Regions from separate parts of the Methylophaga sp. UBA2012 genome, predicted to be linked through region 3. Evidence: predicted binding sites of a transcription regulator. Region 3 holds the regulator's gene; each other region holds the start of a gene.

Region 1 (10,383 bases), on a different contig from region 3:
ACCTGGGAATGCTGGGATCAAAACCCAGTGCCTTACCGCTTGGCGATACCCCAACTGACAAAACTCATTCTATCATCTTGCAGTCACATCTGGCTTATTTTTCTGCCAGTGCTCTTGCAGTGAGTGGCGACTGATTACAGCCTTTTGCCACAAAACCCTGCCAGTGTGAAGGCAGTTTATCTATTACGTCTTGTGCTTGTTGCTGACTTTGAAAATCAGCGAAAACACATGCTCCTGTACCAGTCATTCTCGGAGGCGCGTATTGTGCCAACCATTCCAGTGCATTTGCAACTGCCGGATAGTGTTTTATCACTACCGCTTCGCAGACGTTTCTGCCTTCCCCAGAAAGGAAGCGCGGTATTGTGATAGGTTCGCAGTCTCGTGTCAATTCAACCGATGAAAATATTTCTGCAGTAGACACATGACAATCAGGACAAATCACCGCAAACCAAGGTTCTATCGGGGATATTGGCGTTAAGTCTTCGCCGACGCCTTCTGCCCAGGCAGCGTGACCAGCGATAAAAATCGGCACATCTGCCCCCAAACTGAGTCCGATTTGCGCTAATTTTTGCTGTGACAAACCACATTGCCATAGCTTATTCAACGCGACTAATGTTGTAGCGGCATTTGAACTGCCGCCTCCTAAACCGCCCCCCATGGGTAAGCGTTTTGTGACGGAAATATCCACCCCATGATGTGTTTCAGTAAAGGGTTTTAATAATGTTGCCGCTTTAACAATCAGATTATCTTCGCTGGGCACACCTGCAAATTCAGTTTGTAGATCGATTTTGCCTGAGTTATTGGTATCAAAAAACAGACTATCGCCAAAATCCAGAAACTGAAATGCGGTCTGAAGGTTGTGATAGCCGTCTTCCCGCCGTCCGGTGATATGCAAAAATAAATTTAATTTTGCCGGCGCTGGCCATGCTTTCACTCAGCTCGACTCCAATCTGCAATCACTAATCTAATATTCAAATCAGGGTGTTTGATAAAAATTTTAGCGGGTACCACCAAGCCATTAAATGGCACATAGCGCAGGTATTCCACCTGCCAACCGGCTTGTTCTAAGGTTTTCAGACGCCCATTTTCATCCAGTTGATACTTATCTACTGCAGCGTCTTTATAAGGCACGCCTCTCACCCAATCACGTAATGCACTCACCGGTAAAAGCCAGCCTAAAGTTTTGGCTAAAAGTTGCTCGGGGGTCTGCGCCGAATATTGCTCACCATTATCCAGCGTTAAGGTAACTTGTTGTGCATCACCCATTAACTCAGCCCCACCTTGGGAAAAAGGGCCTGATAATTTGATATCAAAACCATCACCTTGTTGTTGCCAAGTGATTCCCGCGTTCCAGCCTTCACGACCTTGGGTGATCGCCGTACGACCTCGAAACCGCCAGTCTTTCAGTGACGCTATTTCTTGCTGCTGCTGTTGCCATTTTTGCTCTGGCGACTCAGTCGTTTTTGCTTGCCATAAAGGCGCACAGGCGGTCAGCAACAGACTCAGTGCTGCCAGCCAGACTAACCTCATAGGCCAAACCTGCGCATGGTTTCAATTAACAAGGTATTGTCAGGATCTTGCAACAGACCTTTATCCCAGATTTTTTTCGCTTCTTGTTTTTTGCCGCGCTGCCACAGCACTTCACCTAAATGGGCAATGAACTCCGAATCAGGATTGGCTTCCGTCGCTTCCCGCAGGTATTTTTCCGCTTTTTCTAAGTCACCCAGGCGATAATAAACCCAACCCAGACTGTCGAGGTAGAAAGGGTCACCTGGCTTAAGTTCTAGAGCACGTTGAATCAGCTTTAATGCTTCCTGATGACGATCAGTACGATCCGTCAATGTATAACCCAGTGCATTTAATGCCTGAGAATTATTAGGATCATTGGCCAGAATCTGTCTTAAATCCGCTTCCAGCACATCTAGCCTATCCATCGACTCAGCAATCATCGCTCTGCTATAAAGCGCATCTTCATTTTTTGGGTAATGCTTGATGGCTTTTGTTAATAAGTCAAAAGCCTCTTGTTTCATACCGTGGTCGCGTAACAAGCTGGCTTCGAATAAGTAATACTGCAGGGCTTTATTAGGTAATTGCTGTCTCAACTGTGCCAGATGTTCACGGGCTTTATCGATGTCATCGCGACCCAGCAATAAATTAATGTAATGCGTCTGCGCTAAATCAAAACGACTGCTTTGCACCGGTACTGAGGCAAACCAAACCAGCGCGGCATCGACATTGGCATTCAACTCTTCAGCAATCCCCATAAAATACGCAGCCTGATTGGTAGGATCGCCCAGTCTTAATAAATCACTGAAATACGATTTGGCTTTTTCGCCATCTTTTTCTTCCAGCGCTAACAAGCCAAGCGCGAAAAGCACATCCCGATTTTCTGGATTATCCGCTTGAATGGATTCAAAAATAGTGCGTGCTTTGTCCAGTTGGCCGTCATCACCTAATAATTTGCCATAGGTAAAACGCAGTTCATCACTGGCATCATCTTTTGCTGCAGGTTTGGCTAGCAGTTTCACACCTTCTTTGGTTTTACCCAATCGCTGTAAGGTATCGGCTTTCAAAACGAGATAACTTTCATTCTCAGGATCGGCTTTTAATAAAGGATCAATTTCAGCCAGTGTTTCTGGGTATTGCTGATAGAAGAACGCTAAGCGAGCATACGCATAATGCGCATCAGGATGGCCTTGCTTATACAGATCTAATTTCTTCAGTGTGGCGAGCGCTTCTTCCGGAGACGCCACTTCAGCCAGATTTTCTGTCGCTCTGGCTAAGTACAGTTTTTGATTTTCTGGCGCTAGAGACAGTGCTTTATTAATGGCCTGAACTGCGCCGTCATAGTCTTTCTCCATCATCAAAAATGGCGCGCGCATCATATAGACATCGGCATTATTAGGATCCACTTCTAACCAGCGATCCAGAGCATGATTAATTTTTTCTTCGTTTCGGGAAAGTGTCGCCACCTGAGCACTTCGGCCAGCCAGTTTAGGCGACTTGACCATATCCGCAGCTCGCTCGTAAAGTTCAACGGCGGCTCCGACTTCACCACGCTGACCCGCCACTTCCGCAGTAAGGATGTAGTACATCAGTTCAGGTGACATTGGCATAGTGACTTCGGGCTTTTTTTCCTCTTTCACTTCCGGTGCAGCTTTGACGACTTTTTGCGCCTCATCAACTGTGGCTTTACTTTGCTGTGCGGGGGTTGCAGCACAGGCAGTAATGAGTGAGGTAAGTCCGATCAGAGCAAAATATTTAGTATGTTGCCCTACATTCATCATGAATGATTTCGTTGAATCCATATTAAAACGACCTGAACGTTTGATTTTGATAGAATGGCGAATTGTTTTCACTAATAACAGACGATTGTAATAATGGCTGTAAAGTTTAACAGCATTTAATAACGACTTTTTCTTAATATGCATCTTGTCACCTATGGCATCAACCACAACACTGCTCCGGTTCATATCCGTGAGCTATTTGCGTTTGATGCGAGCATGCTTCCAGCAGCTTTATCCACTTTACATGAAGATGATTCCATACTTGAAGTCGTTATCTTGTCGACATGCAATCGTACTGAAATCTATTGTTGTGTTGATGCAGAGTCTGACAACCATATCCTCGCTTGGTTGCATCAGTATCATCAACAGGAAGATGGCACCATCACTCCTTATCTGTATCACTACCAGCATGCCGACGCCATTCGTCATCTGATGCGCGTGGCCTGTGGTCTGGATTCTATGGTGCTGGGCGAACCCCAGATTCTGGGTCAGCTAAAAGATGCTTATAGCCAATCACTTAATGCTAATACCCTTGGAAAATCACTAGGCCGTTTGTTTCAACACGCATTTGCAGTTGCCAAACAAGTCCGTACGGATACCGCGATTGGAAACAGTCCTGTTTCGGTAGCTTTTGCTGCCGTCAGTCTGGCGAAACAAATTTTTAGCGAGCTGGCTGACTCCACCGCCTTATTAATAGGTGCAGGCGAGACCATTGAACTGGTCGCACGCCATCTCTATGACAATGGTATTAAACGTATCATCATTGCCAACCGCACGATTGAACGGGCACATAATCTCGCCACTCAAGTAGATGGTTATGCCATTAGTCTGAGTGAACTGCCGGCACATTTGGCCGAAGCCGATATTGTGGTCAGCTCAACCGCCAGCCAACTGCCAATTCTCGGTAAAGGTGCTGTTGAAAGAGCCTTAAAAATCCGTAAACGTAAACCAATTTTCATGGTCGATATCGCCGTACCACGCGATATTGAAGCCGAAGTCGGATTATTGGATGATATATACCTTTATTGTGTTGATGATCTGAAAGAAATCATCGAAGAGAACTTACAATCTCGTCGTGATGCGGCCTTACAGGCTGAAGAAATTATCGATACACAAGTGGATCATTTTCAGGCCTGGCTCAGAACCCAAGATGCCGTCCCTGTAATTAGAGCCATACGTGACAATGCTGAAGAGATAAGTAAGCATTCACTGGAAAGAGCAATAAAACAATTTGAGCAAGGCATGCCTGCCGAACAGGCTATGACTGAGCTCGCACGTACATTGACCAACCGTTTACTGCATGAACCGAGTCGCCAGCTCCGTCAATCCGGATTTGATGAAGAAGGCCATTTACTCACCGCAGCGCGGCGTCTGTTTAATATCAAGGATCCCAAGTGAAAGATTCGATCAAACATAAATTAGAATCACTCGTTGATCGTCATGAAGAAATTAGTGGTCTGCTCGCTGATCCTGACACCATGGCCGATCAGAATAAATTCCGATCACTGTCGCAGGAATATGCTCAATTAGAGCCTGTTGTCAGCAATTTCAACGCATATCGCCGCACAATCAGCGCATTAGAAGATGCCAAGCTGATGCTGAATGAAGATGATGCTGACATGCGTGAAATGGCAAAAGAAGAAATTAATGCTGCAGAAGAAAAAATCGAAGAGCTCGAATTAACCCTGCAAAAGTTATTACTGCCTAAAGATCCTAATGATCAACGCAATATTTACCTGGAAATTCGTGCCGGAACCGGTGGTGATGAAGCAGCGATTTTCTCTGGCGATTTATTCCGTATGTACACTAAATATGCTGAGTCTCGTCGCTGGAAAGTCGAAGTGATCAATGCGCAGGAAGGTGAACATGGCGGTTATAAAGAAGTCATCTGTCGCATTGTTGGTGAAGGTGCATATTCACGTCTGAAGTTCGAATCAGGTGCTCACCGTGTTCAACGGGTTCCGGAAACGGAATCACAAGGCCGTATTCATACCTCGGCCTGTACAGTGGCTATTCTGCCGGAAGCGGATGAAATTGATGAAGTCGATATCAACCCGGCCGATTTAAAAGTCGATACCTACCGCTCTCAAGGCGCCGGTGGTCAGCACGTTAACACCACAGATTCTGCGGTGCGTATTACTCACATTCCAACCGGTATCGTCGTCGAATGTCAGGAAGAGCGTTCGCAACATAAAAATCGTGCAAAAGCGATGTCCGTTTTACAAGCGCGCATCATGGCTGCGCAGGTAGAAAAACAAGCGGCCGAAGAAGCTCAAACACGTAAATCACTGGTGGGTTCAGGTGACCGAAGCGAACGTATCCGTACCTATAACTATCCTCAGGGACGTGTTACTGATCACCGTATCAATCTGACCTTATACAAACTGGTTGAGATCATGGAAGGTGAGCTGGAACAGGTTATTGAACCCCTGATCAACGAATATCAGGCGGATCAACTCGCCGCCTTATCCGGCGAGTCTTAAATCCAGTCGCGTGGCGGCAGAAAGTCCGTGTATAAACGGGCTTCTGCTGATCCGGCTTCCGGAATCCAGTGATAACGCCATTTCACCAGTGGAGGTAGCGACATCAAAATCGATTCGGTGCGGCCTCCCGACTGTAATCCAAACAATGTGCCACGGTCATACACCAGATTAAACTCGACATAACGTCCACGACGGTATAACTGAAAGTCGCGTTCGCGTTCACCAAACTCGGTGTCCTTACGTTTCTGCACAATCGGTGCATAAGCCTTGATATAACTGTCGCCAACCGATTGCATAAAGGCAAAACAGCGATCAAAGCCCCATTCATTCAGATCATCAAAAAACAAACCACCGACGCCACGGCACTCATCACGATGTTTTAGGTAAAAATACTCATCACACCACTTTTTAAAGCGTGGATACACATCCTCACCAAAAGGATCACACGCGGCTTTAGCGGTGGTATGCCAATGAATCACATCTTCTTCATTGCCGTAATAAGGCGTTAAGTCATAGCCACCACCAAACCACCAGATAGGATCTTCACCGTCTTTTTCTGCAATAAAAAAGCGGACATTGGCGTGTGATGTTGGTACGTACGGATTATGAGGATGGATAACGAGTGACACACCCATCGCGCGAAAACTTCGACCCGCTAACTCAGGACGGCTGGCCGTTGCCGAAGCCGGTAAATCATCTCCACTGACTTCAGAAAAATTAACACCACCTTGTTCAAAGACGGCGCCATTGGTTAAAACTCGAGTACGACCACCACCGCCAGTTTCACGTTTCCAGTCATCAATTTCAAACGATGCTTTACCATCTATTAATTCAAGTTCGTTGCAAATACTTTCTTGTAGACGAAGTAGGTATTCACGAACGGCATCAATGTCCGGTGTACTCATCGTAAAATTTCTCCTGTTTGTGCATCTCTGATTTGGCTTGGTTTTTTGGCGCCGCCCAAACTACCCGCTAACACATAATCCAGCTCAGGCAATTGCCAGCGAACCTGATGCACATTCATCGCTGGTCGTAAGCCATTGAGGTTGGCACTGGTTGAGACAATCGCGCCACCAAAGGCTTCACATAAAGCACGGGTTTGTGGGTGCGCCGTCACTCGCACGGCAATGGTGTCGTGTAAGCCCGTTAACAACATCGGGACTTCTTCACGCACTGGCAGTAACCACGTTACAGGGCCGGGCCAGGTTTTATTCAGTTCGGCTAACACTTTGGCATCAACGGGTTTAATAAAATCTTGTAACTGATTAAAGTCTGATGCGATAAGGATAAGCCCTTTATGCCAGGGACGTTGTTTCAGCTCTAATAAACGCAATAATGCTTCTTCATCCCAAGGATCGCAGCCCACACCAAACACCGCCTCTGTCGGGTAGCCGATAACGCCACCGGCATTCAGGGTTTTTACCGCTTCTCGTAATCGCCAAGTATTTGTCATGTTCTCGCCTCTATTCAGACCACACTGATTGAATACCCTAATGTCACTCAATAAAAAGGGGTTAACCAGTAACCCCTTTTTTTACCTTCTTAAGCCGTCAATTTAGCCCTGCTCACGTGCCACAGCGCGGTAGGCTATATCGGTACGGAAATACGCATCTTTCCACTTAATGTGATCCAATGCCTGATAAGCCGACTTTTGCGCTTCTGCCACGGTATTACCCAGTGCGGTCACACATAAAACACGACCGCCAGCCGTAACCACATCATCACCTTGACTTGCAGTGCCAGCATGGAACACTTTGCTGCCGTTTTTCTCAGCGTCAGCAATGCCCGTAATCACGTCACCTTTACGATAACTATCGGGATAACCACCTGCGGCCATTACCACACCGATAGCTGCACGAGGATCCCATTCAGCTTCGACTTCATTCAAGCGTTTATCTAAAGCTGCTTCACATAAGGTGATAAGGTCAGATTGCAAACGCATCAAAATAGGCTGGGTTTCGGGATCACCAAAACGGCAGTTATATTCAACCACACGCGGCGCACCGGCTTGATCAATCATCAAACCGGCATACAAAAAGCCGGTGTAAGGACGACCATCAGCCGCCATGCCTTTCACAGTAGGCTCAATCACTTCGGCCATAATGCGTGTAAACACTTCATCGGTGACCACCGGAGCTGGAGAATATGCACCCATACCACCTGTGTTCGGGCCTTTATCACCATCATCACGTGCTTTATGATCTTGTGAGGTCGCGAGTGGCAGAATATGTTCGCCATCGACCATCACGATAAAGCTGGCTTCTTCGCCGGTCATAAATTCTTCAATGACCACGCGGCTACCGGCGTCGCCAAAGGCATTACCAGACAGCATATCTTCTACCGCAGCAATGGCTTCGGCTTCGGTCATCGCCACAATCACGCCTTTACCCGCAGCTAAACCATCGGCTTTCACCACAATGGGTGCGCCCTGCTCTTGAATGTAGGCTTTGGCTTCATCAACCTGAGTAAATACTTGATAAGCCGCGGTTGGAATTTGATGACGAGCCAAAAAGTCTTTGGTGAAACTCTTTGAGGCTTCTAATTGTGCCGCCGCTTTTGATGGACCAAAACAACGTAAACCCGCTGCTTCAAACGCATCGACAACGCCCATGGTTAATGGCACTTCCGGCCCGACCACGGTGAGATCAATCGCATTGTCCTGAGCAAATTTCACCAGCCCGGCGATATCTTCGACTTTGATATCCACATTGCTGATATTCGTTTCAGTGGCCGTACCGGGATTACCGGGTGCGACAAAGACTTGAGAACATTTTGGAGATTGATTCAGTTTCCAGGCAAGCGCATGTTCGCGCCCACCGCTACCGATGACTAATACTTTCATAGATGATTGCCGGAGATGCTAAAAAAGAGGCTAATAATACCGTAGATAACGGCTTTTCCAAACCACCAAAATCGATGATTTATATAGGCAAAGCGATTCTTTTTCTCCACTCATCAGTCCGTAGCCAGCGCCAGCTTTGATCCAGGTCAAGATCTGTTCGGATATTAAAACAGCACAAATCCTCGCTGGTTATACTTTGCACACATTATTTAGGAACAAAACCATGACTGATGCGATTGAATTTAATGCCGAATTAATCCGCCGTTACGACAAAGCTGGCCCGCGTTATACCTCTTACCCGACAGCGGTCGAATTTCATCATGGTTTTACTGCCGACACTTATGCTCAGCATATTGCCTTATCAAATCAGCGTGGTGGCCCACTCTCTTTATATTTCCACGTGCCGTTTTGCGATACGGTTTGTTTCTATTGTGCCTGCAATAAAATCATCACCAAAAACCGCCAGCATGCTCAGCCTTACCTGAAAAATCTCTATGAAGAAATTCGCATGCAGGCAGAATTGTTTGATACAAACCGTGTAGTAGAACAATTACACTGGGGCGGCGGCACACCGACGTTTTTAACGCATCAACAAATGCGTGAACTGATGGCGCAGACACGAAAATATTTTACCTTGGCGGATGATGACAAAGGCGAGTTTTCGATTGAAATTGATCCCCGCGAAGCGGATGACGCCACCATCAAACTGTTAAGAGAACTGGGGTTTAACCGCATCAGCCTGGGTTTGCAGGACTTCAATCCTAAAGTGCAGAAAGCCGTGAACCGGATTCAAACAGAACAACAAACATTCTCGATTTTAGACGCCGCACGTCGTGAAGGTTTTCGTAGCATCAGCCTGGACTTGATCTATGGCCTGCCGCATCAAACCGTGGAAAGCTTCAGCGACACCTTAGACAAAGTGATTGCTGCCAGCCCGGATCGTTTATCTGTGTTTAATTACGCACACATGCCAGACCTATTTAAAACACAACGCCAGATCGCCACAGCCGATATCCCGCCACCACAAGTGAAGTTACAAATTCTGCATCGCACCATCGATAAACTCACTGCGGCGGGTTATGTATATATAGGTATGGACCACTTCGCCAAACCTGGTGATGAACTCACACTGGCCCAACAAAACAAACAGCTCTATCGCAACTTCCAGGGTTACTCGACCCGCGCAGAGTGTGATCTGATTGGTTTTGGTGTGACCTCTATCGGCAAAGTCGGTGATGCCTATGTGCAAAATGTGAAAACACTGCCGGAATACGATGAAGCGATCAAAGCAGGTAAATTGCCCGTATTACGCGGTGTAGAGCTGGATGACGATGATAAATGTCGTCGCGATATCATCACCCGTCTTATCTGTGATTTTGCCCTGAACATACCCGCCATTGAAAAAGCCTATCAGATCAACTTCAACGACTATTTTGCAGATGCCATTGCCGACCTAGAACAATTTGCCCAAGACGGCCTGTTGCAGTATAAATGGGACTCTATAGAAGTCTTACCCGCTGGCCGCTTGTTAATACGTAATATCTGCATGGTGTTTGATAAATACAGTCAACAAGCAAGGCAGCGATTTTCCAAAGTTATATAGGGAATATGCTGGAAAAACTCCGACAGTACTTTATCTTTGGTCGACTGGGCGTAAAGCTTTATGTGCTTGCGGTCATCACCGGTTTACTGTCGAGTCTGGCCATCATTCTGTTACGCCTGACCATTGATTCTGGTCAGATGCTGCTATTCCCTTCTGGTGAAGTCGATA
Region 2 (10,383 bases), on a different contig from region 3:
AGAAAAAGAGGGCAGTACCGTTTCTCTAGTGGGTGGCGGTAAGCTGACAGCAACAAACATAGATGTACCTGCCGATATTTCCTCAGCCACGTTCTTCATGGTCGCTGCGGCGATTGCACCCGGTTCAGATATTACTCTCGAACATGTTGGTGTGAATCCGACCCGTATTGGTGTTATCAATATTCTTCAGGAAATGGGCGCAAATATTACGCTGACCAATGAAAAAGTCACTGGTGGTGAGCCTGTGGCTGATATTCGTATCCAATATGCACCCTTAAAAGGGATTCAAATTCCAGAAGATCAAGTACCTCTAGCCATTGATGAATTTCCTGCATTATTCATTGCAGCAGCCTGCGCTGAAGGTCAGACAGTGTTGACCGGGGCTGAAGAGTTACGAGTGAAAGAAAGTGATCGCATTCAAGTTATGGCCGATGGTTTAACCACATTGGGGATCGATGCCAAGCCAACAGAAGATGGCATTGTTATTACTGGTGGTGTGATTGGTAGCGGTGAGGTCGACAGTCATAGTGATCATCGGATTGCAATGTCATTTGCTATTGCGGGGCTGCAGGCTGGTGGCTCTATCCAGATTAATGATTGTGCCAACGTGGCTACCTCATTCCCGGGCTTTGTTGATCTAGCCAATAAAGTCGGTTTGCAGGTTGATGAAATTGATGGCTGATATTCCTGTATTAACGATCGATGGGCCCAGCGGATCTGGCAAAGGCACCATTGCACAAATGATAGCCAGAGAATTGGGTTGGCACTATTTAGATAGTGGTGCGATATATCGGGTACTGGCATTTGCCAGTCTTAAACACCAGATTCCAGCCTCGGATGAAAAGTCCCTTGTTCAACTAGCAAAAACCTTAGATCTACAATTTCATTTAGATGATGACGGACTCAGCGTGCTGTTAGAGGGCGAAGAGGTTAGCCAGCAAATTCGTACAGAAAAAGCAGGTAATGCAGCGTCTAAAGTGGCAGCGATTCCTGCTGTGAGGGCAGCATTATTACAGCGTCAGCGTGACTTTTGCCAATTACCCGGTTTAGTCACCGATGGGCGTGACATGGGTACGGTTGTCTTCCCTGATGCACCATTTAAAGTGTTTTTAACCGCAAGTGCGGAAGAAAGAGCATTGAGACGTTATAAGCAGTTGAAAGAGAAAGGAATTGAGAGTAACCTTTCCGATCTCATTGCAGAAATCTCAGAGCGGGACAAGCGTGACAGTGAACGTAAAGTCGCGCCGTTATTGCCCGCTACGGATGCATTGATACTGGATTCTACCGAATTAGGTATCGCTGCAGTATATGAAAAAGTGCGCAGCTATTGTGCAATTTAATTTTTTGGTGCCTGTTCGATACTTGTCGAATGGGATGTTTAACGATCTCGCATGAGCGAGTGATTAATTAGGTGATCTTGTTTCCTCAACAGGGTCAAGGATATTTAACAATGAGCGAAAGCTTTGCTGATCTCTTCGAAGAGAGTCTAAATTCAACTCCAATGCAACCAGGCAAAATTGTTACCGGTACGGTAGTCAATGTCGGTCCTGATGTTGTTATGGTCAATGCCGGTCTGAAATCAGAAGGCGCTATCCCAGTTTCAGAATTTTTGAACGAAAATGGTGAAGTAACGGTTTCTGTTGGTGACTTAGTCGATGTATCGCTGGAATCATTAGAAGATGGTTTTGGTGCGACACAATTGTCACGTGATAAAGCGAAAGCTGCCGAAGCATGGACTAAATTGGAACACGCGTTTGAAGCGGGTGAAACCGTTATGGGTATCATTTCTGGTAAGGTCAAAGGTGGTTTCACCGTGGATCTGGAAAATATCCGTGCATTCCTTCCTGGTTCTTTGGTTGATGTTCGTCCAATCCGTGATACTACTCACCTGGAAAATAAAGAACTCGAATTCAAACTGATTAAACTTGATCGTCCACGTAACAACATCGTTGTTTCACGTCGTGCGATTATGGAAGAAGAAAACAGTGCAGAACGCGAAGCGTTATTAGAAACGCTGGAAGAAGGCAAAGTAGTTAAAGGTATTGTTAAGAACCTGACTGACTACGGTGCGTTCGTTGATCTGGGCGGCATCGATGGTCTGTTACATATCACTGATATGGCGTGGAAACGTGTCAAACACCCATCTGAAGTTGTTGCTATCGGTGACGAAATTGAAGTTCAAGTACTGAAATTTGATAAAGACCGTGAACGTGTTTCACTGGGTCTGAAACAAATGGGTGATGATCCTTGGAAAGATATCGCTCGTCGTTATCCAAACAGCACACGCATCCACGGTAAAGTCACAAACATTGCTGACTACGGTTGCTTTGTTGAAATCGAAGATGGTGTTGAAGGTTTAGTTCATATGTCTGAAATGGACTGGACTAACAAAAACGTTCACCCATCTAAACTGGTTCAACTGGGTGATGAAGTTGAAGTTATGGTTCTGGATATTGATGCAGAACGTCGCCGTATTTCTCTGGGTATCAAACAATGCCAAACGAACCCATGGGAAGAGTTTGCGATGACCCACAACAAAGGCGACAAAGTGAGTGGTGCTATCAAGTCAATCACTGATTTTGGTATCTTCATCGGCTTAGACGGTGGTATTGACGGTCTGATTCACTTGTCTGATATCTCTTGGGAAGAAGACAACGAAGAATTAATTCGTGACTTCAAGAAAGGTGATGACGTTGAAGCGGTTGTTTTAGCGATTGATCCTGAACGTGAACGCATCTCTTTAGGTATTAAACAATTACAAGACGATCCGTTCTCTGCTTACTTAGCTGAGCATCCACGTGGAAGCATTGTTAACGGTAAAGTCATTGCTGTTGACGCTCGTGGCGCAACAATTGAATTAGCTGAAGGCGTTGAAGGTTATGTTCGTGCTGCAGATATTGCTCGTGAACGTGTTGAAGATGCAAGTAAAATTCTGGCTGTTGGCGACGATGTTGAAGCTAAATTTACTGGCATGTCACGTAAAGATCGTACGCTAACTCTTTCTATTAAAGCGAAAGATGATCAAGAAGAATCAGAAGCTGTGAAAGAGTACAGTAATGTTTCTGCAGGCAACACTACTCTGGGTGATTTGCTGAAAGAACAAATGGATCAGAAAGACAATTAATCGTTTTTCAATTTAAAGATGAACCCCTGATTTTGTCAGGGGTTTTTCTCTAATAGATTCAGAAGATTAAAGCCGATATTTGATATTGGTGTTTAGCGCATTATTCCAGGAATTTTAAAGACATGACCAAATCAGATTTGATTGAAGTTTTATCTGAAAAACAATCTCTATTGAATTATCGTGATGTTGAGCTTGCAGTTAAACTCATTTTAGAACAGATGAGCGATAGCCTTTCACAAGGAGATAGAATTGAAATTCGCGGGTTTGGTAGTTTTACCTTACATCATCGACCACCACGTGTTGGGCGTAACCCAAAAAGTGGTGAATCTGTTCAGTTAGATGAAAAATATGTACCGCATTTCAAGCCTGGTAAAGAGTTGCGTGACCGCGTCAACGATGCGGCAGGTTATCAGCAGTAGAACAGATGAAACTGAGCCAGGAAGCGGTTTTCGAATTTAACCAAATCCACTCATATGATGAACAGTCAGTCACTGTTCGCCAGAAAAATACACAAATTCTTAAGTCTTATGACCTCGGGTTTGTTTTGACGCCAAATCAAATAATAGAAAATATTGACGTCACTAATATCCAAAATCTAACAGCAGATACTCTGTCTGCTTTAAAAGCGCTGGCTCCAGAAGTAATTATTTTTGCGACTGAAGCCGGCCTTTCTTTTCCCCTGATAAACACAGCCAAGTATTTCAACGAGCAAGGTATCGGAACCGAGTTTATGACATTGTCATCTGCCTGCCATACATACAATTTACTGTTAGCAGAAGAACGTTCAGTGGTACTGATCCTCAGTCCTTAAATACGAGCAAATTTAATAAGCCGCAATCATTCATTATCTTGACATTATCCATATTTCTTTTTTTTTAACGGATTTTTGTAACTATTTGTTTTTTTAATATAAATATAGGTTTTATGTCAGGTGCCAACGTTGACCAACTTGACCGGACATTTTGTTCTTAGGAAAATTCCCTGTTACGTGCGGGGTGGGGCATTTCACAGCACAATGAGCTTTATCACACAACGTTTGATCTAGATCAATGTTTTGATGTGAAGCAATTCTAATGATTGATGTAAAATTCTAACTGCTTTCGATATTCATTGAAGCATGTAGAAAAGGGTCCTGATTTTGTTGTGTGGTTTTCAGCAAAGTTGAGAGAGAGTTTTCCAAAGAGAGAAGGTGTGGTCGCTATGCAAGCGGAACAACAACAATATAACTTTCAAGTGGTCAAGTGGTTTGCCTATATGGCATGCGTCTACTTGGTCGTTGGCACCGGTATCGGTGTTTATATCGCCTCAGAATTGGCTTGGCCAGTCCTGAATTTTGATAATCCATATATCAGTTTTGGTCGTTTACGTCCTTTACATACCAATGCGGTTATTTTTGCTTTTGGTGGTTCAACACTAATGGCAACAGCTTATTACATCGTACAGCGCACATGTCGTACGCGTCTATGGAGTGATAAGTTAGCCTGGTTCACTTTTTGGGGCTGGAATCTCGTTATTCTTGGTGCTGTAATCACCTTACCTCTTGGTTACACTCAATCAAAAGAATATGCGGAATTAGAATGGCCGATTGATATTCTGATTGCAGCGGTATGGTTGGTTTATACCTTTAACTTCATCATGACAATCTCAATTCGCAAAGTTTCACATATCTATGTTGCAAACTGGTTCTTCATTGCGATGATGGTCATGATTACTTATCTGCATGTTGTGAATAGCTTGGCTATCCCTGTTGAATTATTTAAATCTTATTCACTGTTTTCAGGTGTTCAAGATGCCATGATTCAGTGGTGGTGGGGTCATAATGCGGTTGGTTTCTTCCTGACTGCAGGCTTTTTGGGAATCATGTACTACTTTGTTCCTAAACAAGCGAATCGCCCTGTATATTCATACCGCTTATCTGTCATCCATTTCTGGGCATTAGTTTTCGGTTATGTTTGGCTAGGTGCTCACCATCTTCAATATACTGCGTTACCTGATTGGACTGGTTCATTAGGTGCCGCTATATCATTAGCGATGATCATTCCTTCATGGGGTGGTGCAATCAACGGTATGTTTACATTGAGTGGAGCCTGGGACAAGCTGCGTACCGATTATATCTTACGCTTCCTGATTGTCTCTTTAGCATTCTATGCGATGTCAACTTTTGAAGGTCCAGTCATGGCTTCAAAAACTGTTAACGCATTATCACACTATACAGACTGGACCATCGGTCACGTTCACTCAGGCGCATTAGGCTGGGTAGCGATGGTGTCTATCGGTGCGCTTTATCATATGGTTGAACGTATGTGGGGAACAACCATGTACTCAATCCGTCTAGTGAATCTCCACTTCTGGATGGCCACAATTGGTACAGCGGTTTATATCACAGCTATGTGGGTATCCGGCATTATGCAAGGCCTTATGTGGCGTGCATATGATGACTACGGTAACTTGGCCTACACCTTTGTTGAGTCAGTTGCTCAAATGCACCCTTACTATGCAATGCGTGCTATGGGTGGACTGATATTCTTCTCAGGTGCTTGCATCATGTTATTCAACGTTACAGTGACTATCCGTCGTGCAATTGCTAAGCCATCGGCTGCAATGGCAACTGCGGCTAACATTTAAGGAGACTGGAATGTCTGATCATAATTCTAATAAACCAGTTACCTTTCAAGAAAAACTGGAAAAAAATATCTGGGCGCTTGTGTTAGCAACGGCATTGGTTGTTTCTGTAGGCGGTATCGTAGAAATCGTTCCTCTGTTTTACCTCAAAACCACTTTTGAGGATCAAGTGCATCCTGAGTATGAAGAGCTGAAAACAGTTCGCCCATATACGGCACTTGAATTAGCTGGTCGTGATATCTATCAACGTGAAGGCTGTTATTTGTGCCACTCACAAATGATCCGTCCTTTTCGTGATGAAAAAGATCGTTACGGTCATTACTCTCTGGCTGTAGAGTCAAAGTATGATCATCCTTTCCAATGGGGTTCAAAACGTACTGGACCTGATTTAGCCCGTGTTGGTGGAAAATATTCTGATGCATGGCATATTCAGCATTTACATAACCCCCGTTCGGTTGTACCTGAGTCTGTTATGCCAAGTTATCCATGGTTAGAACATGCAACCATTGATGGCAATGGAATTGAAAAACGTCTGCGGGCGATGAAAGTCTTAGGCGTTCCATACACGGATGAGCAAATTGATAATGCTGCTGCAGAAGTTGAAGGTAAAACTGAAATGCAGGCGTTAGTTGCTTATCTGCAAGTGTTGGGAACAATGGTCAACTTTGAGCCTGGCAGGTCATATCGTGAGTAAACTTCAAGAGTATTTTCATACTAATTGGAGTGAAATGACAGCAACCGACTGGTTTGGCTTAGTGTTTACAGTAGTAATTTTTATACTGATGGTGGTGCTCTATTTTTGGGTTCTTAACCCTAAAAATAAAGACAAAATAGAGTCTCACCGCACTATGCTGCAGGACGATGACGATACAAATTCGGAGAAATGATGATGGCTGATAATAAAAAGAATCCTAATGAAGTGCCAGATACAGGGCACGAATGGGATGGCATCAGAGAGTTAGAAAATCCACCTCCACGTTGGTGGACAAATGCCCTTTATTTGAGTGGCTTGTTAGTGTTGGTCTATTTTATCCTTTATCCATCGCTGCCATTAATTAATGACAGTACAAAAGGATTGTTAGGCTGGACTCAAATCAAAGAGTACAAAGAAGATATGGCAAAAGTTCAGGACGTCAGAGCCCCATATGAAGAGAAATTAGCTTCAATGACGGCTGAAGAAATCCTTGCTGACACCGAAATGAGAAACTACGCAGTAGGTTCGAGCAAGGTTTTATTTGGTGATAACTGTGCTGCATGTCATGGTACTGGTGGTGTTCCAGCTAAAAACTCTGGCTATCCTATTCTGGCCGATGATGATTGGTTGTATGGCGGTGATATCAACACTATCGTCACCTCTCTTGCGGCTGGACGTCATGGCATGATGATGGCACATGAGAAAACCTTAAAACCTGAGGAAGTGGATGGTTTGGTTAAATTTGTTGAAAACTTATCAAATGGCAAAGCCACAGAGGCCGGATGGAAGTTATTTAACGAAAAAGGCTGTGTCGGTTGTCATGGTGCAGATGCCAAAGGTATCCATGAATTAGGCTCAGCTAACCTGACCGATAAAATCTGGCGCTTCTCAGGTGATCCGGAAGAGGTTCGCTACACAATCCTGCATGGCGTTAATGACCCATCAGATCCATTAACACGTGTTGCTATCATGCCTGCATGGAATGAAAAGCTTGCAGTGAAACTTGAAGCTGAGAAATGGGATGAAGAGCCTGAATACGAAGGCGATGAAACTCAGCGTTTATCAGTAACTGAAATTAAGAAATTAGCTGTTTATGTTCATCAATTAGGCGGTGGGCAGTAATCAATATCACTCCTCTCAGTTAGTTTCTGAGAGGAGATGAAATCTTATTCAGGAGAGAAGATATGCATATTGACGCAGTTGTTATTGGAGCGATTGCATCTGTTGTTCTGACTATTGTCGTAATAGGTGTTATCGGTTATAGAATTATGAAAAATCTAGACGATAAATAATTGTTATAGAAAATAAATAATTATTATTGAACCGTTGTTTAGGTAAATGGAAAGCCGACAAATAAAGTCGGCTTTTTTATAACGAATTAATATCAGTAAGTACTAATATTAGATTGTGCCTGTGTTAAAATGCACGCGATGAATACTATTTCGGAGATGATATGAGTCAATCACAAACAAACGTTAATGATGATGTCAGCCAAATTTATGAAGAAGTCTCCGATTGGCACGTGAATACCGGTGACCAAAAAGTGGTTGCCAAACGAATCAAGGGCCGATTTCGACTCCGGAAGTGGCTAGGGATGTCTGTTTGGTTAATATTCTTTTTAGGCCCATACATTCGTTGGAATGGGCACCAGGCGGTTTTGTTTGATATTCCAAATCGACAATTTAATTTCTTTCATTTAACGATTTATCCTCAAGACATCTGGATGTTGTCGTTAACATTATTATTCTTTGCTATTTTATTAGCCGCTGTAACCAGCATTGCAGGACGCGTGTTTTGTGGTTACTTCTGTTTTCAGACTGTCTGGACAGATATCTATACCTTTATCGAAACCAAGCTTGAAGGAGATAGTCCTCAGAAGGCGATGAAGTTCAAAAAAGCGCCCTGGTCATTTGATAAGTTGGCACGTGTGGTAACGAAGCATTCTTTATGGATTGCGATCGCGCTGATTACCGGAATTTCCTTTGCCGCATGGTTCACGGATGCTTATCAGTTATGGCCTGAGATTTTTAGCTTACAAGCACCATTGCCTGTTTGGATTTCAATGGCGGTGTTTGGTGTATTTACTTATGTATTTGCAGGCTTTATGCGTGAGCAAGTCTGTTTCTGGTTATGCCCATATGCTCGACTACAAGGTGTGATGTATGACCAGGATACTGTTTTACCAGCTTATGATGCTGAACGTGGTGAACCGAGAGGTAAACTAAAAAAAGGTCAGCTGGAGGATGAAACCAAAGGTAGCTGTATTGATTGTAAAGTCTGTGTTGCTGTTTGCCCAACCGGTATTGATATAAGAAAGGGACAGCAAGAGGGCTGTATTACATGTGGTATGTGTATTGATGCATGTGACAGTATTATGGATAAAACTAATCAGCCTCGCGGTTTGATTCGTTATGCTTCCTATAAGGAACTGCATCACGATAAAAACGTCTTAGCCATGTATAAAAGACCTCGTGTCATTATATATAGTTTGATTTTGCTGACAGCATTGTCAGGTATTATTTATGGTTTCTTCACGCTGTCACCAACTGAGTTCCAAGTTATTCATGATCGTCAACCATTGTATGTAAGGCTCAGTGATGGTGGGATCCAGAATAAATATACGTTGAAGTTATTAAATAAAACAAAAGAACCAATCGACGTCCGTTACGATGTCGAAGGATTGGAGGGTGCTACCCTACATGGTATGGGCGATAAAATTACTGTTCAGCCAGGTAAAGTTGTACCTGTGACGGCGTTGGTGAGAGTACCTGACGATAAAGTTCAAAAAGGTCTGGTGCCGATACAGTTTAAAGCGGTTGTATTAAATAATTCAGCCATATCGACCTCATACGAAAGTATGTTTATGGCGCCTGAGTAGTGGAAGAGGAAAAGAATGAATATTTCACAAGAAAATAGTCAAGCACTGAAAAACCCATGGGTATTGGGTATGCTGGTATTTTTACTCGTATTTCTAAGTGCTAATGCACTATTTATCTATCTAGCATTTAAATCACCACCTAACTTGGTGCTTGAAGATTTTTATGAAAAAGGTCAGGCATACGCTAAAACAGAAGAAGAGATTGCCAAGGAAAAGAACCTTGGTTGGTCAGGTATTTTGCTGACGCCATCGGCAACCAGAGTCAATCAAACGCAAACCTATGAAGCGTTGATTACGGGACAAAATTCTGCTGGTTTAATGTTAGATTCGGTGAAGTTCTTCGCCTACCGACCCTCTGATAAACGTCAGGACTTTTCTGCTGATATGCAGCCTTCTGGGCATGGTAGCTTTGTCACCGATGTGAGTTTTAATTTACCTGGTAGTTGGGACATTATCATCGAAGCACGTCGTGGAGACGATAAGTACGTATTAACCCGTCGCATACAAATTAATCCTTAAAATTAAAATATTGATAAACTGAAATCTAGGATTAGTTTTGACCACAGCTTGTTATCATTGTGCTTTAGCCGTCGAAGATATAAACGAGTTTAAAGCCGAGATTGATGGGGCAGAACGCGTATTTTGCTGTCATGGTTGTAAAACTGTATGTCAAACCATTTATGGCGCGGGTTTACAAAGTTTTTATGCCAAAACCCCTCAGTCCGAACCTCTTGCTCCTCCGCCAGACAGGTTAGGCGATCTGTCGGCTTATGACCTGGATGAAATTCAATCCGACTATACGGATATTGATCAAAATGAACGTACTATTCATTTATTGGTAGAAGGAATTCACTGCGCGGCTTGTGTCTGGTTGATTGAAAATGCGCTTAATCGACTAACTGGCGTTATTAATGCTGAGGTGAATTTAACGGCAAAAAGGCTAAAGCTAAACTGGGACAATTCAAAAATCGCTTTATCTAGCGTTCTGAACCGCCTAGCAGAAATAGGCTATGCCGCAGTCCCCTTTGATCCGGAAACAGCAGAAGGGGCATTAGCAAAACGACA
Region 3 (10,383 bases):
GCATCGTCACCACTTGTTGTGACTTTAGACTTTTTCGCCAAACCTTCACTTTCAATATATTGATTTAAGGTTCTGGTCAGGGCTGCACGAAATCCAGCTAGGTGTGTACCACCATCACGTTGCGGAATATTATTGGTAAAGCAATAAATATTTTCTTGATATGAATCGTTCCATTGCATCGATAACTCGACAGCAACATCATCACGCACACCTGATATCTTGATAATATTTTCGTGGATCAAATCTTTGTTCTTATTAAGGTGCTGAACAAAAGCAGTGATACCACCTTCGTAAAAGAAGGTTTCTGTCTTTTCATTACGCTCATCGGTTAGAACGATTTTTACACCTGAATTCAGAAAAGCTAATTCACGGATACGTTTTGCCAAGATATTGTAGTCAAACGTCACGTTAGTGAATGTTTCTTCACTTGGCCAGAACTGAATTTTTGTTCCTGTTATCTCTGTGTCTGCAACATCTGTTAATGGCGAGTCGGGTACACCATGTGTATAGGTTTGTTTATAAACTCTGTTATTCCGATGAATTTCCATTGCCAGCTTTTTGGATAATGCATTAACAACAGAAACCCCCACACCGTGAAGTCCACCTGACACTTTGTATGAATTATCATCGAACTTACCGCCAGCATGAAGAACCGTCATGATAACTTCAGCAGCAGAAACACCTTCTTCTTCGTGGATGTCGACAGGAATGCCACGACCATTATCAATGACTGATACTGAATCATCTGGATGTATACGCACCTGAATTTCACTACAATGACCGGCTAACGCTTCATCAATTGCATTATCTAACACCTCGAAAACCATGTGGTGCAATCCTGTGCCATCATCGGTATCACCGATGTACATACCAGGTCTTTTTCTAACTGCATCAAGTCCTTTTAGGACTTTTATATTCGAAGAGTCGTAAGTGTTGTTGTTTTTTTCCGTTGTCATAATCAAACTATTCCTGGCCAAATGGAGGATGTGCTGAATAACCTTCTATTCTACTACTTATACAGGTTTGTTGACAGTCTCATTATGAAGCTATCATTTCACCTTGTTTCACGTGGAACACTTTTTCTTTGTCTGTATTGATTAATGATGCGAGTTCGCTATTTGTACTCGTTATGAAACTCTGTACAGGTAGATTTCGTAGTGTATCTATGACTGTTATTTGATGGTTCCAATCCAGCTCTGAGCTTAGATCATCAATCAATAAAACCGTGTTTTTGACATCTTTTTCGTTCAGTAAAATGATTATTTGTGCCATGCATAGGCCCAGGTAAAACAATTTTTGCTGTCCCCTAGAAAGCATTTCTTCAGCAGAGGCATCATTAATACGTAATGTCCAATCGGCAGAATGTGGACCATTGCGACTATAGCCCATAATCCGATCACGCTCATAATTTTCATCCAGGATTTCGGCTAAAGATTTTTCCTTACTCCAACCCTTGTTGTACTTGACGGTAAACTTGCAGTCACTCAGCGATGGACAGAGCTTATGGAATAATGGCTCAAAAACACTAACGAGCTTATCTAAATAAGCTTCACGATAGTCCGTTATAATTAAACCATGCTTTATTAAATATTGATTCCATAGTTCAGTCTCATTTCTAGACTTTTTGTTTTTTAATGCTGCATTCTTCTGAAGTAGCGCTTTTTTATACGTTTGCCAGTGATAATTAAATTTGTGTTCCACGTGGAACATACCCCAATCTATCATCTTGCGACGAAATTTTGGGCCTAACTCAAAAAACTGGTGACAATTTGCAGAAATAAATTGTAGAGGAGTGTTAACTGCCAAATCTGATAACTTTTTAAGCGGGGCATTATTCAAACGAATTTGCAGCCCTGACTGGATATCATATAACAGTCCAACCGGTGTCATTTCAGAGGAACGCGCAAAAAGCGTAAATTGAGAATATTCTAGCTGGACAATATTTTTCAGATGACGCGATCGAAATGATCTACCCATGGCAAGTAAGTGTAGAGCTTCAAGAATACTTGTTTTACCAGATCCATTTTCCCCAAGAATTAGGTTAATACCTTCAGAGGGGGATAGAGTAGCAGAACTAATATTACGAAAATGAGCGAGGGTCAGGTGTGAAAGCACAAGTAATCTTATACGACCAAACAATTATTTCTGAACAGCAAAAGAAATCAATAACCTCATATTTTGTTATCATTTACGACAAAACAATAAATAGAACACTTCTGTGAACTAATGTTCATGTACATAGAACCCATTTATCTATAAGATCAAGGCGTTTGATTTGGACAAAAGAAACTTCTAGATTTCTACCATTTCAAAATCGTCTTTGCCAACACCACATTCAGGACATTCCCAGTCTTCTGGAATATCTTCCCAAGCTGTTCCAGGGACAATTCCTTCTTCAGGTAAACCTTCTGCTTCATCGTAGATAAAACCACAAACAATACATTGCCATTTCTTCATTCTAAAACTCCGAGTATTTGAGAATAAAATCTAGTTATTATGAGTAAAGAATCTTAACAAAATTGAAGAGTTTGCGCTCAATCAATCCTCGTCAATAGACAATAATAAAACTATTAGCGTTACTGCAAGTCGATAAAGTAATAGATTAGGTTTAGCAGATATAATATTTATGCTATAAATCAATATAAAGATAATAAACGGAAATATCGATTATGCGACTACCGACATTAAGACAACTGCAATATTTAACTGCTGTGGTGGAAGAGAAACACTTTGGACATGCTGCCGATAAATGCTTTGTCACACAATCAACTTTAAGTGCCGGTATTCAGGACTTAGAGCAGTTACTTGAAGTGTCTTTATTAGAGAGGACAAACCGAAAAGTACTACCGACCCCGATCGGAGAAGAAATCGCCAGCAGAGCACAACAGATACTATCATTGACTGAAGACCTTGTTGACCTTGCTTTATCGGAGAAGAACCCATTATCTGGTCGAATTCAAATTGGCATCATTCCGACAATAAGTCCTTTTTTATTGCCAAAAGTCTTACCCACTGTCAGAAAACAATTGCCAGATCTTGAGATAGTATTAATAGAAGACCAGTCAGAACGTCTGTTAGATCAATTGGAAACAGGTAGTATCGATGTCGCTGTATTGGCATTTCCATACAATACTCGCGGATTAACACATCGAGAGTTTGCAAAAGAACCCTTCTGGATAGCATTACCACAAAATCATCCCTTAGCCGATAAGGATAAGTTGAGCGCTGATGAATTACCTATTAATGAATTATTACTATTAGCAGAAGGACACTGTTTGCGAGAGCACGCATTGAGTGCTTGCCAATTACCCGCATCAGCTCAACGTAAAAGCGTTCAGGCAACAAGCTTATATACACTGATTGAAATGGTGGCCAGTGGATTAGGGATCACACTTATACCTGACATGGCGATAAATTCAGATATGGTTATACATTCAGACATTCGTCTTGTTCCTTTAGCTGCTGATAAAGAACAAGCTATGCGTGAGATAGGGTTAGTATGGCGACCAAGCTTCAGAAGAACAGCGACCTTAGAGCAGCTGGCAAAAACATTTTCTGATGCTTTAGCAGATACTAATTACTCACTACGAGCATAAAAGTCGCGTATCTGAAAAAATATTTTTTGAATAGCTAAGGAAGTAAAAGGCGGTTTGAATACAGCATAAGCACGCCCTTGAGGATCAATCAGATAAATATAATGCTGTTGTTCAACTTTCAAGCTGTGTTCATATTCCTCAGGCTCTAAATATAAAAAGTCGACACTTTTAGTGATAGATTCGATAACTTCCGATGAACCGCCAAAGGTTTTTAAGTCAGGAAAGGAAAGGGAAGCAGTGTCGGTATTATCGCCAAAGTTAATAATTAAAAACTGTATTGAGGAACCAGCAAATAAACGTTGCAAATGCTGCATCACTTTTACGACAACAGTACACTCTGGCTCACAATATAGGTGTGTAAAGTAGACAAAGCTCCATTTGCCGTCGAGGGAGACATTCGTTAATACCTGTTTTTCATGGCCTTGCAATACAAACTGAGGTATCAGTTGTGGAGGGGAGATAAGAAATTTTCTCAGATTGTCAGGAATATCACGCCTGTCTGGTTGCGTAAACTCCATTCTGCTTAGCCACAACACTAAAATAATCAGTGTAATAACAAGATATAACGCTAAAAAAGCCTTAGAATTAACACTTTTAATTGGCTTAAACATCTTTATTTAACCTTGTACAGCCGAGATATAACCCTGTTGTGAGTAAAACATGAGCGAAAAACTCTTCAAGTCTACCGCAGTTGTCAGTGTGATGACTTTTTTATCCCGGATACTAGGCTTTGTAAGAGATATTGTCATTGCCAGAATGTTCGGTGCAGGCTTGGGCGCAGATGTTTTCTTTGTTGCTTTTAAGATCCCCAACTTTTTAAGACGACTTTTTGCTGAAGGTGCCTTTTCACAAGCTTTTATTCCCGTTCTTGCAGAATTTAAAGAACATGGTGATAAGCCCTTACGGAAATTGATTGCACAAACCAGCGGCACTTTAGCCGTTATTCTAACCATGATAACGGCTGTGGGGATGATTGCCGCACCTGTGATTATCATGATTTTCGCCCCCGGCTTTGTAGAAGACCCAATCAAAGCCGACCTGGCAGCTAATCTTCTTACCATCACCTTTCCGTATATCTTTTTTATCTCATTAACGGCGCTTGCCGGTTCAATTCTCAACAGTTTTGGTAAGTTTGCTATTCCTGCATTTACCCCCGTATTTCTTAATATATCGCTAATTGCAGCAGCGATATGGTTATCACCTAAATTAGAGGAACCGGTCACAGGTCTCGCCTGGGGTGTTTTTATAGGTGGGTTTGTACAGTTTTTATTTCAGCTACCCTTTTTAATAAAACTCGGCTTATTGCCCAGGCCAAAATGGGGGTGGAAAAGTGAGGGTGTCAGGAAAATTATCCGCTTGATGATCCCGGCTATGTTTGGTGTTTCCGTTGCGCAGATAAATCTTCTACTGGATACCTTACTTGCATCATTTTTAGTTACTGGCAGTATTTCCTGGTTGTATTATTCAGACCGACTTGTTGAGTTTCCATTGGGTGTTTTTGGAATCGCTTTATCTACTGTTATTTTACCGAGCCTATCCAGAAAACATGCAGCCAAGACCACAGAAGAATTCTCAGACACTATCGACTGGGCCTTACGCTGGGTGTTTCTTATTGGAACACCGGCTGCAATAGGGCTGATTTATTTAGCTGAACCTTTGTTAATGACATTATTTCAATATGGAGAATTTACAACCGTCGATTCTCATAAAGCTTCTTTGAGTTTAATGGCCTATGGCTTAGGGCTATTACCTTTTATATTCATCAAAGTCCTGGCACCAGGTTATTACGCCAGACAAGACACAAAAACCCCTGTCAAAATAGGCATCATTGCCATGATCAGTAATATGGGGCTGAATATAATCCTGATGATCTATCTTGAGCACGTGGGCTTGGCTTTAGCGACATCATTATCAGCCATACTTAACGCTGGCCTGCTTTATCAAGGTTTAAGAAAGCGCGGTGTTTATTCACCACCCCCTGGCTGGGCACGATTTTCATTGAAATTAATTATCGCTAATTCAGGTTTATTGCTGTTTTTATTCGCCTTGAATCCGGTATATAAAAACTGGGAAATGTGGGATGCTTTACAGCGAGCCAGTCATTTATCTGGATTAATCGTGGGTGCAGCAGTGATTTATTTTGTCTTACTACTCATCTTACGTATCAATCTAAGAAGCTTAGTTAGACCAATCAACAGATAAAAAAAAGGCCCTCCGAAGAGGGCCAAGCACTACGAGGACATTAATTTCTTAGAAGCGGCGTCCGATACCAATACCCCAAACAAATGGGTCGATATCAGCGTCAATTTTTGCTGATGCTGCCGCTGCAGTATTTTTGAAATGTGCAGTGGTATCAATATCAATATATTTCACATCAAAGTTCACAAACCAGTCATCATTTAAAGCCACATCAACACCTGCTTGTGCGGCTAAACCCCATGAGCTATCCAGTTTCACTTTTGCACCAGACTGGTCTAGAACATTACCTGCTACTTCTTCATCGAAGAAATAGGTGTAGTTAATACCCGCACCTACATAAGGTCTAATATTCGAGTCCGGCATAAAGTGATATTGCAGCGTTAAAGTAGGTGGCAATACTTTAGTATCAATAACATCACCTAGAGCTGACCAAGATTTCTCACCTTTAACAGTGTGATTTGAATAACCTAGGATTAATTCTACACCCCAGTTTTTATGGAGCATGTAAGTGATATCAAGCTCTGGAACCGTATCAGAGTTAACACTAACGCCTTTTGTGCCTTGGTCAACACCATTTAATGTAAGTGTTCCACTGTCATCATTAGGATTAACGTTGATAATACGTCCACGAACTAACCAGTCACCTGCTTCATAAGCCATGGCAGGAGCGGCAAGCGTAGACAAGCCTAAAGTAGTGAGTAGTGCTGCAGCAACTGTTGTTGTTTTCATTTTTTCCTCCTCGGACAAACTATGTTCTGTAAGACATGGTTTGAATTTTACGGAGGTGTAGGGTTAATGCATTGACCTGGATCAATAAAGCGAGCGCTTACGAATTTTTACCGGAATTACCCACATAATGTTTTTAATTTTTCAGTGTCACGCAAAGAAATAGATTTGTTTTGAATATCGATCAAGCCTTCATCCTGAAAGCGCGAAAAAAGCCGACTGACGGTTTCAACAGCCAGACCCAAATGATTAGCGATATCACCACGTGACATACTGAGCTGAAATTCACGTGCAGAAAAGCCACGATCCTGGAAACGACGCGAAATAGATAATAAAAATGTCGCCAGTTTTTCTTCAGCCGTTTTTTTGCCTAATAAAAACATCAGACTTTTATCACCAGACAGTTCTTTACTCAAACGTGACATCATCTGTACTTGAAGTTGAGGCATATTGGTACCCAACTCTTGCAACATATCGAAAGGTAATTCACACACACTACTGCTTTCTAATGCTTTTGCGTTAGAACGATAAGCCTGTTCATAGATAGCATCCAGACCAACAAACTCACCCGGAAAATAAAATCCGGTTACTTGCTCGCGACCGTCAACCGCAGAAACCGTTGTTTTAAAGGAACCAGAACGAACAACATAGATAGAATTGAACGGTGTCTGGGTACTAAACAGTGGCTGACCTCGGGAATAACTCTGACTGCGCTTGATGATTTTATCTAATTGAATCAAGTCGTTATTGTGTAAACCAAGTGGCAAACATAAACGATAAAGTGAACACTCCTGACAAGCGAGATTATGTTCATGTTCGACTTTAGCGAGGTCCTGAAATAGTGGGGTAACGTTGCCTAACTGGGTCATTGCTAATCCTATATAGTGAACGTTGACTATAATAACGCTTCAAACCCTTGTTCGAAACAGTTATTATCTCCTTTTATTACTAATTTTCAGGAAATCAAATGACCACTCGTAGCGCGTCAGTTGCGCGAAACACACTGGAAACGCAGATCGAAGTTTCAATCAATCTGGATGGTAGCGGTCAATTCAATGCCGAAACGGGTGTTCCGTTTTTAGATCACATGATGGATCAAATAGCCCGTCATGGCTTGTTTGATCTAAATGTTAAAGCAAATGGCGACTTACACATCGACGCACATCACACCGTTGAAGATGTAGGCATCACAATCGGTCAGGCCTTAAGAAAAGCATTGGGTGATAAAAAAGGGGTTGTTCGCTACGGACATGCCTATGTGCCGCTAGATGAAGCATTATCTCGCGTTGTACTTGATCTTTCTGGTCGTCCTGGACTCGAGTTTGATGTCACATTTACCCGCGATAAGATTGGCGAGTTTGATGTTGACCTGTTCTACGAATTCTTCCAAGGCTTGGTAAATCACGCCGGCATTACACTACACATTGATAATCTAAAAGGCCGCAATGCTCATCATATTGCTGAAACCATTTTCAAGGCATTTGGTCGTGCATTAAGAATGGCGGTTTCATTGGATCAGCGCGCATTAGAACAATTGCCTTCAACTAAAGGTGCTTTATAATCTTTTTAAAAGAATTATTAGCCATAAATTATTAAGTAAATAAACAGGTTTAACATGCATCGCATAGCAGTGATTGACTACGGCATGGGTAATTTACGCTCTGTCTCAAAAGCACTGGAAGCAGTTTCCAATAATGCCTCTGTTGTTGTTACGTCAGATCCTCAAACCATTCTTTCTGCCAGCCATGTTTTATTTCCAGGGGTTGGAGCAATACGTGATTGTATGGCAGAACTAAAACATCTGGAACTGGAACACGTTATCAAACAAGCTGCTCAGGAAAAGCCTTTTCTTGGAATATGCTTGGGGATGCAGGCCTTATTGACTCATAGTGAAGAAAATAATGGCGTCAATACACTTGATATTTTCACTGGTGAAGTCAAATTATTTCAGCCTGCTAAAAATGCTGATGGCGAAAAACTCAAAGTCCCACACATGGGATGGAACCAGGTTCATCAAACCTGCCCACACCCGTTGTGGAAAGGCATAGAGCAAAACAGTCGGTTTTATTTTGTACACAGTTTTTATGCTGTTCCAGAAGACAAACGTGTTATCGCTGGCACATCTGCCTATCCTGATGATTTTGCCGCCGCACTGTATAAAGACAATATCTTTGCAGCCCAATTTCACCCTGAAAAAAGTCAGCGAGCCGGACTGCAGTTATTAGAAAACTTTGTAAACTGGGACGGTCAGTCGTCCTAATCAACATCAACAAACGGAGTAAGATTATGTTGTTAATCCCTGCCATTGATCTCAAACAAGGTCACTGCGTGCGCTTGCGTCAGGGGCGAATGGAAGATAACACCGTGTTTTCAGAAGATCCTGTTGCCGTTGCCCGTAAATGGGTAGAAGCGGGAGCCAAAAGACTTCATATGGTAGATTTAGACGGTGCTTTTGCTGGTAACCCGGTTAATGCTGAAGTTATCCATGAAGTTTGCAAAACATTTCCTGAGCTAGATGTACAAGTCGGGGGTGGCATTCGTGATGAAGAAACGATAGAAACATATCTTCACGCCGGTGTTCGCTACGTCATTCTGGGAACCAAGGCGATCAATGCGCCCCATTTTGTGGGTGATGTATGTGCCGAATTTCCAGGTCATATCATCGTTGGTCTCGACGCTAAAGACGGGAAAGTCGCGATTGATGGCTGGTCGAAATTATCCAATCATGATGTCGTCGACATTGCCCAGCAATTCGAGCAAGACGGTGTTGAAGCCATTATTTACACAGATATCAGCCGCGATGGCATGATGCAGGGCTTTAATCTTGAATCTACTCGAAACTTAGCTCGAGCAATTCAAATCCCCGTTATCGCATCAGGTGGCGTCAGCTCCTATGAAGATATTGAATCTTTGTGCGCTTGTGAAGACGAGGGTGTGATGGGGGCTATTTTAGGCCGCTCAATTTATGAAGGCAGTATCGACCTGAAAAAAGGTCAGGAACTGGCTGATAAATTAAACCCGCCGTTGGAGTTTTAAAGCTAACCATGGCTCTCGCGAAACGCATTATTCCTTGTCTTGATGTTGATGGTGGACGTGTCGTTAAAGGCGTCCAGTTTGTTGATATCAGAGATGCCGGCGATCCAATTGAGGTTGCTAAACGTTACGACCAACAAGGCGCTGATGAAATCACTTTTCTCGATATCACAGCCACACATGCTGAACGTGACACAATGGTCCATGTTGTTGAAGCTGTAGCCAGTCAGGTGTTTATTCCATTAACTGTTGGTGGAGGAATAAGAACGGTTGAAGATATTCGCCGAATGCTGAATGCCGGTGCCGATAAAGTGGGCATCAACTCTGCTGCAGTTAATAATCCTGAATTTGTTCGCGAAGCGGCAGAAAAATTCGGCTCACAATGTATTGTGGTAGCGATCGATGCTAAAAAAGTCTCTACTGAAAACGAAACTGATAAATGGGAAATTTTTACCCACGGTGGTCGTAAACCTACAGGGATTGATGCTGTTGAGTGGGCTAAAAAAATGGTCGACTATGGTGCTGGAGAAATTCTGTTAACCAGTATGGACAAAGACGGCACCAAATCAGGGTTTGACCTGGCACTGACGCGAGCAGTCAGCGATGCGGTGAACGTTCCTGTTATTGCGTCAGGTGGTGTTGGCAAACTTCAGGATTTAACCGATGGTATAAAACTTGGCCATGCCGATGCTGTCTTAGCAGCAAGTATCTTCCACTTTGGTGAACACACTGTTGAAGAGGCAAAACAACAAATGGCAGCGCAGGGTATTGAGGTGAGACTGTAAATGACAGCTTGGATAGAACAAGTAAAATGGAATAGCGATGGACT

Evidence for each region. Region 3 encodes FNR, which switches genes on or off when oxygen is low (the NO sensors DNR and NnrR bind a similar motif). Its sites were predicted from a motif close to TTGATNTANATCAA; they were not measured.
Region 1: a site for FNR is predicted at 8,749-8,762, ahead of hemN (oxygen-independent coproporphyrinogen III oxidase). Genes of this name have one in related genera too.
Region 2: a site for FNR is predicted at 4,161-4,174, ahead of ccoN (cytochrome-c oxidase, cbb3-type subunit I). Genes of this name have one in related genera too.

The regions. Positions count from the first base shown of each region.
Region 1 is NZ_DDCG01000002.1:8,102-18,484, reverse strand. Features, by position in the region: tRNA gene B2248_RS01790 (tRNA-Gln) at 1-53, opposite strand, end outside; gene ispE (4-(cytidine 5'-diphospho)-2-C-methyl-D-erythritol kinase) at 95-934, opposite strand; gene lolB (lipoprotein insertase outer membrane protein LolB) at 931-1,530, opposite strand; gene B2248_RS01775 (tetratricopeptide repeat protein) at 1,527-3,431, opposite strand; gene hemA (glutamyl-tRNA reductase) at 3,426-4,685, shown strand; gene prfA (peptide chain release factor 1) at 4,682-5,770, shown strand; gene hemF (oxygen-dependent coproporphyrinogen oxidase) at 5,767-6,675, opposite strand; gene B2248_RS01755 (Sua5/YciO/YrdC/YwlC family protein) at 6,672-7,223, opposite strand; gene purD (phosphoribosylamine--glycine ligase) at 7,326-8,612, opposite strand; gene hemN (oxygen-independent coproporphyrinogen III oxidase) at 8,836-10,215, shown strand; gene B2248_RS01740 (chloride channel protein) at 10,221-10,383, shown strand, end outside.
Region 2 is NZ_DDCG01000013.1:171,926-182,308, reverse strand. Features, by position in the region: gene aroA (3-phosphoshikimate 1-carboxyvinyltransferase) at 1-682, shown strand, start outside; gene cmk ((d)CMP kinase) at 672-1,340, shown strand; gene rpsA (30S ribosomal protein S1) at 1,451-3,124, shown strand; gene B2248_RS10420 (integration host factor subunit beta) at 3,247-3,543, shown strand; gene B2248_RS10415 (MTH938/NDUFAF3 family protein) at 3,549-3,935, shown strand; gene ccoN (cytochrome-c oxidase, cbb3-type subunit I) at 4,325-5,749, shown strand; gene ccoO (cytochrome-c oxidase, cbb3-type subunit II) at 5,760-6,440, shown strand; gene ccoP (cytochrome-c oxidase, cbb3-type subunit III) at 6,636-7,562, shown strand; gene ccoG (cytochrome c oxidase accessory protein CcoG) at 7,894-9,318, shown strand; gene B2248_RS10390 (FixH family protein) at 9,334-9,837, shown strand; gene B2248_RS10385 (heavy metal translocating P-type ATPase) at 9,875-10,383, shown strand, end outside.
Region 3 is NZ_DDCG01000014.1:75,033-85,415, forward strand. Features, by position in the region: gene gyrB (DNA topoisomerase (ATP-hydrolyzing) subunit B) at 1-956, opposite strand, end outside; gene recF (DNA replication/repair protein RecF) at 1,039-2,115, opposite strand; gene rd (rubredoxin) at 2,293-2,457, opposite strand; gene B2248_RS11005 (hydrogen peroxide-inducible genes activator) at 2,670-3,596, shown strand; gene B2248_RS11010 (SCO family protein) at 3,578-4,207, opposite strand; gene murJ (murein biosynthesis integral membrane protein MurJ) at 4,257-5,798, shown strand; gene B2248_RS11020 (OmpW/AlkL family protein) at 5,847-6,524, opposite strand; gene fnr (fumarate/nitrate reduction transcriptional regulator Fnr) at 6,641-7,390, opposite strand; gene hisB (imidazoleglycerol-phosphate dehydratase HisB) at 7,489-8,082, shown strand; gene hisH (imidazole glycerol phosphate synthase subunit HisH) at 8,137-8,781, shown strand; gene hisA (1-(5-phosphoribosyl)-5-[(5-phosphoribosylamino)methylideneamino]imidazole-4-carboxamide isomerase) at 8,808-9,557, shown strand; gene hisF (imidazole glycerol phosphate synthase subunit HisF) at 9,566-10,339, shown strand; gene hisI (phosphoribosyl-AMP cyclohydrolase) at 10,340-10,383, shown strand, end outside.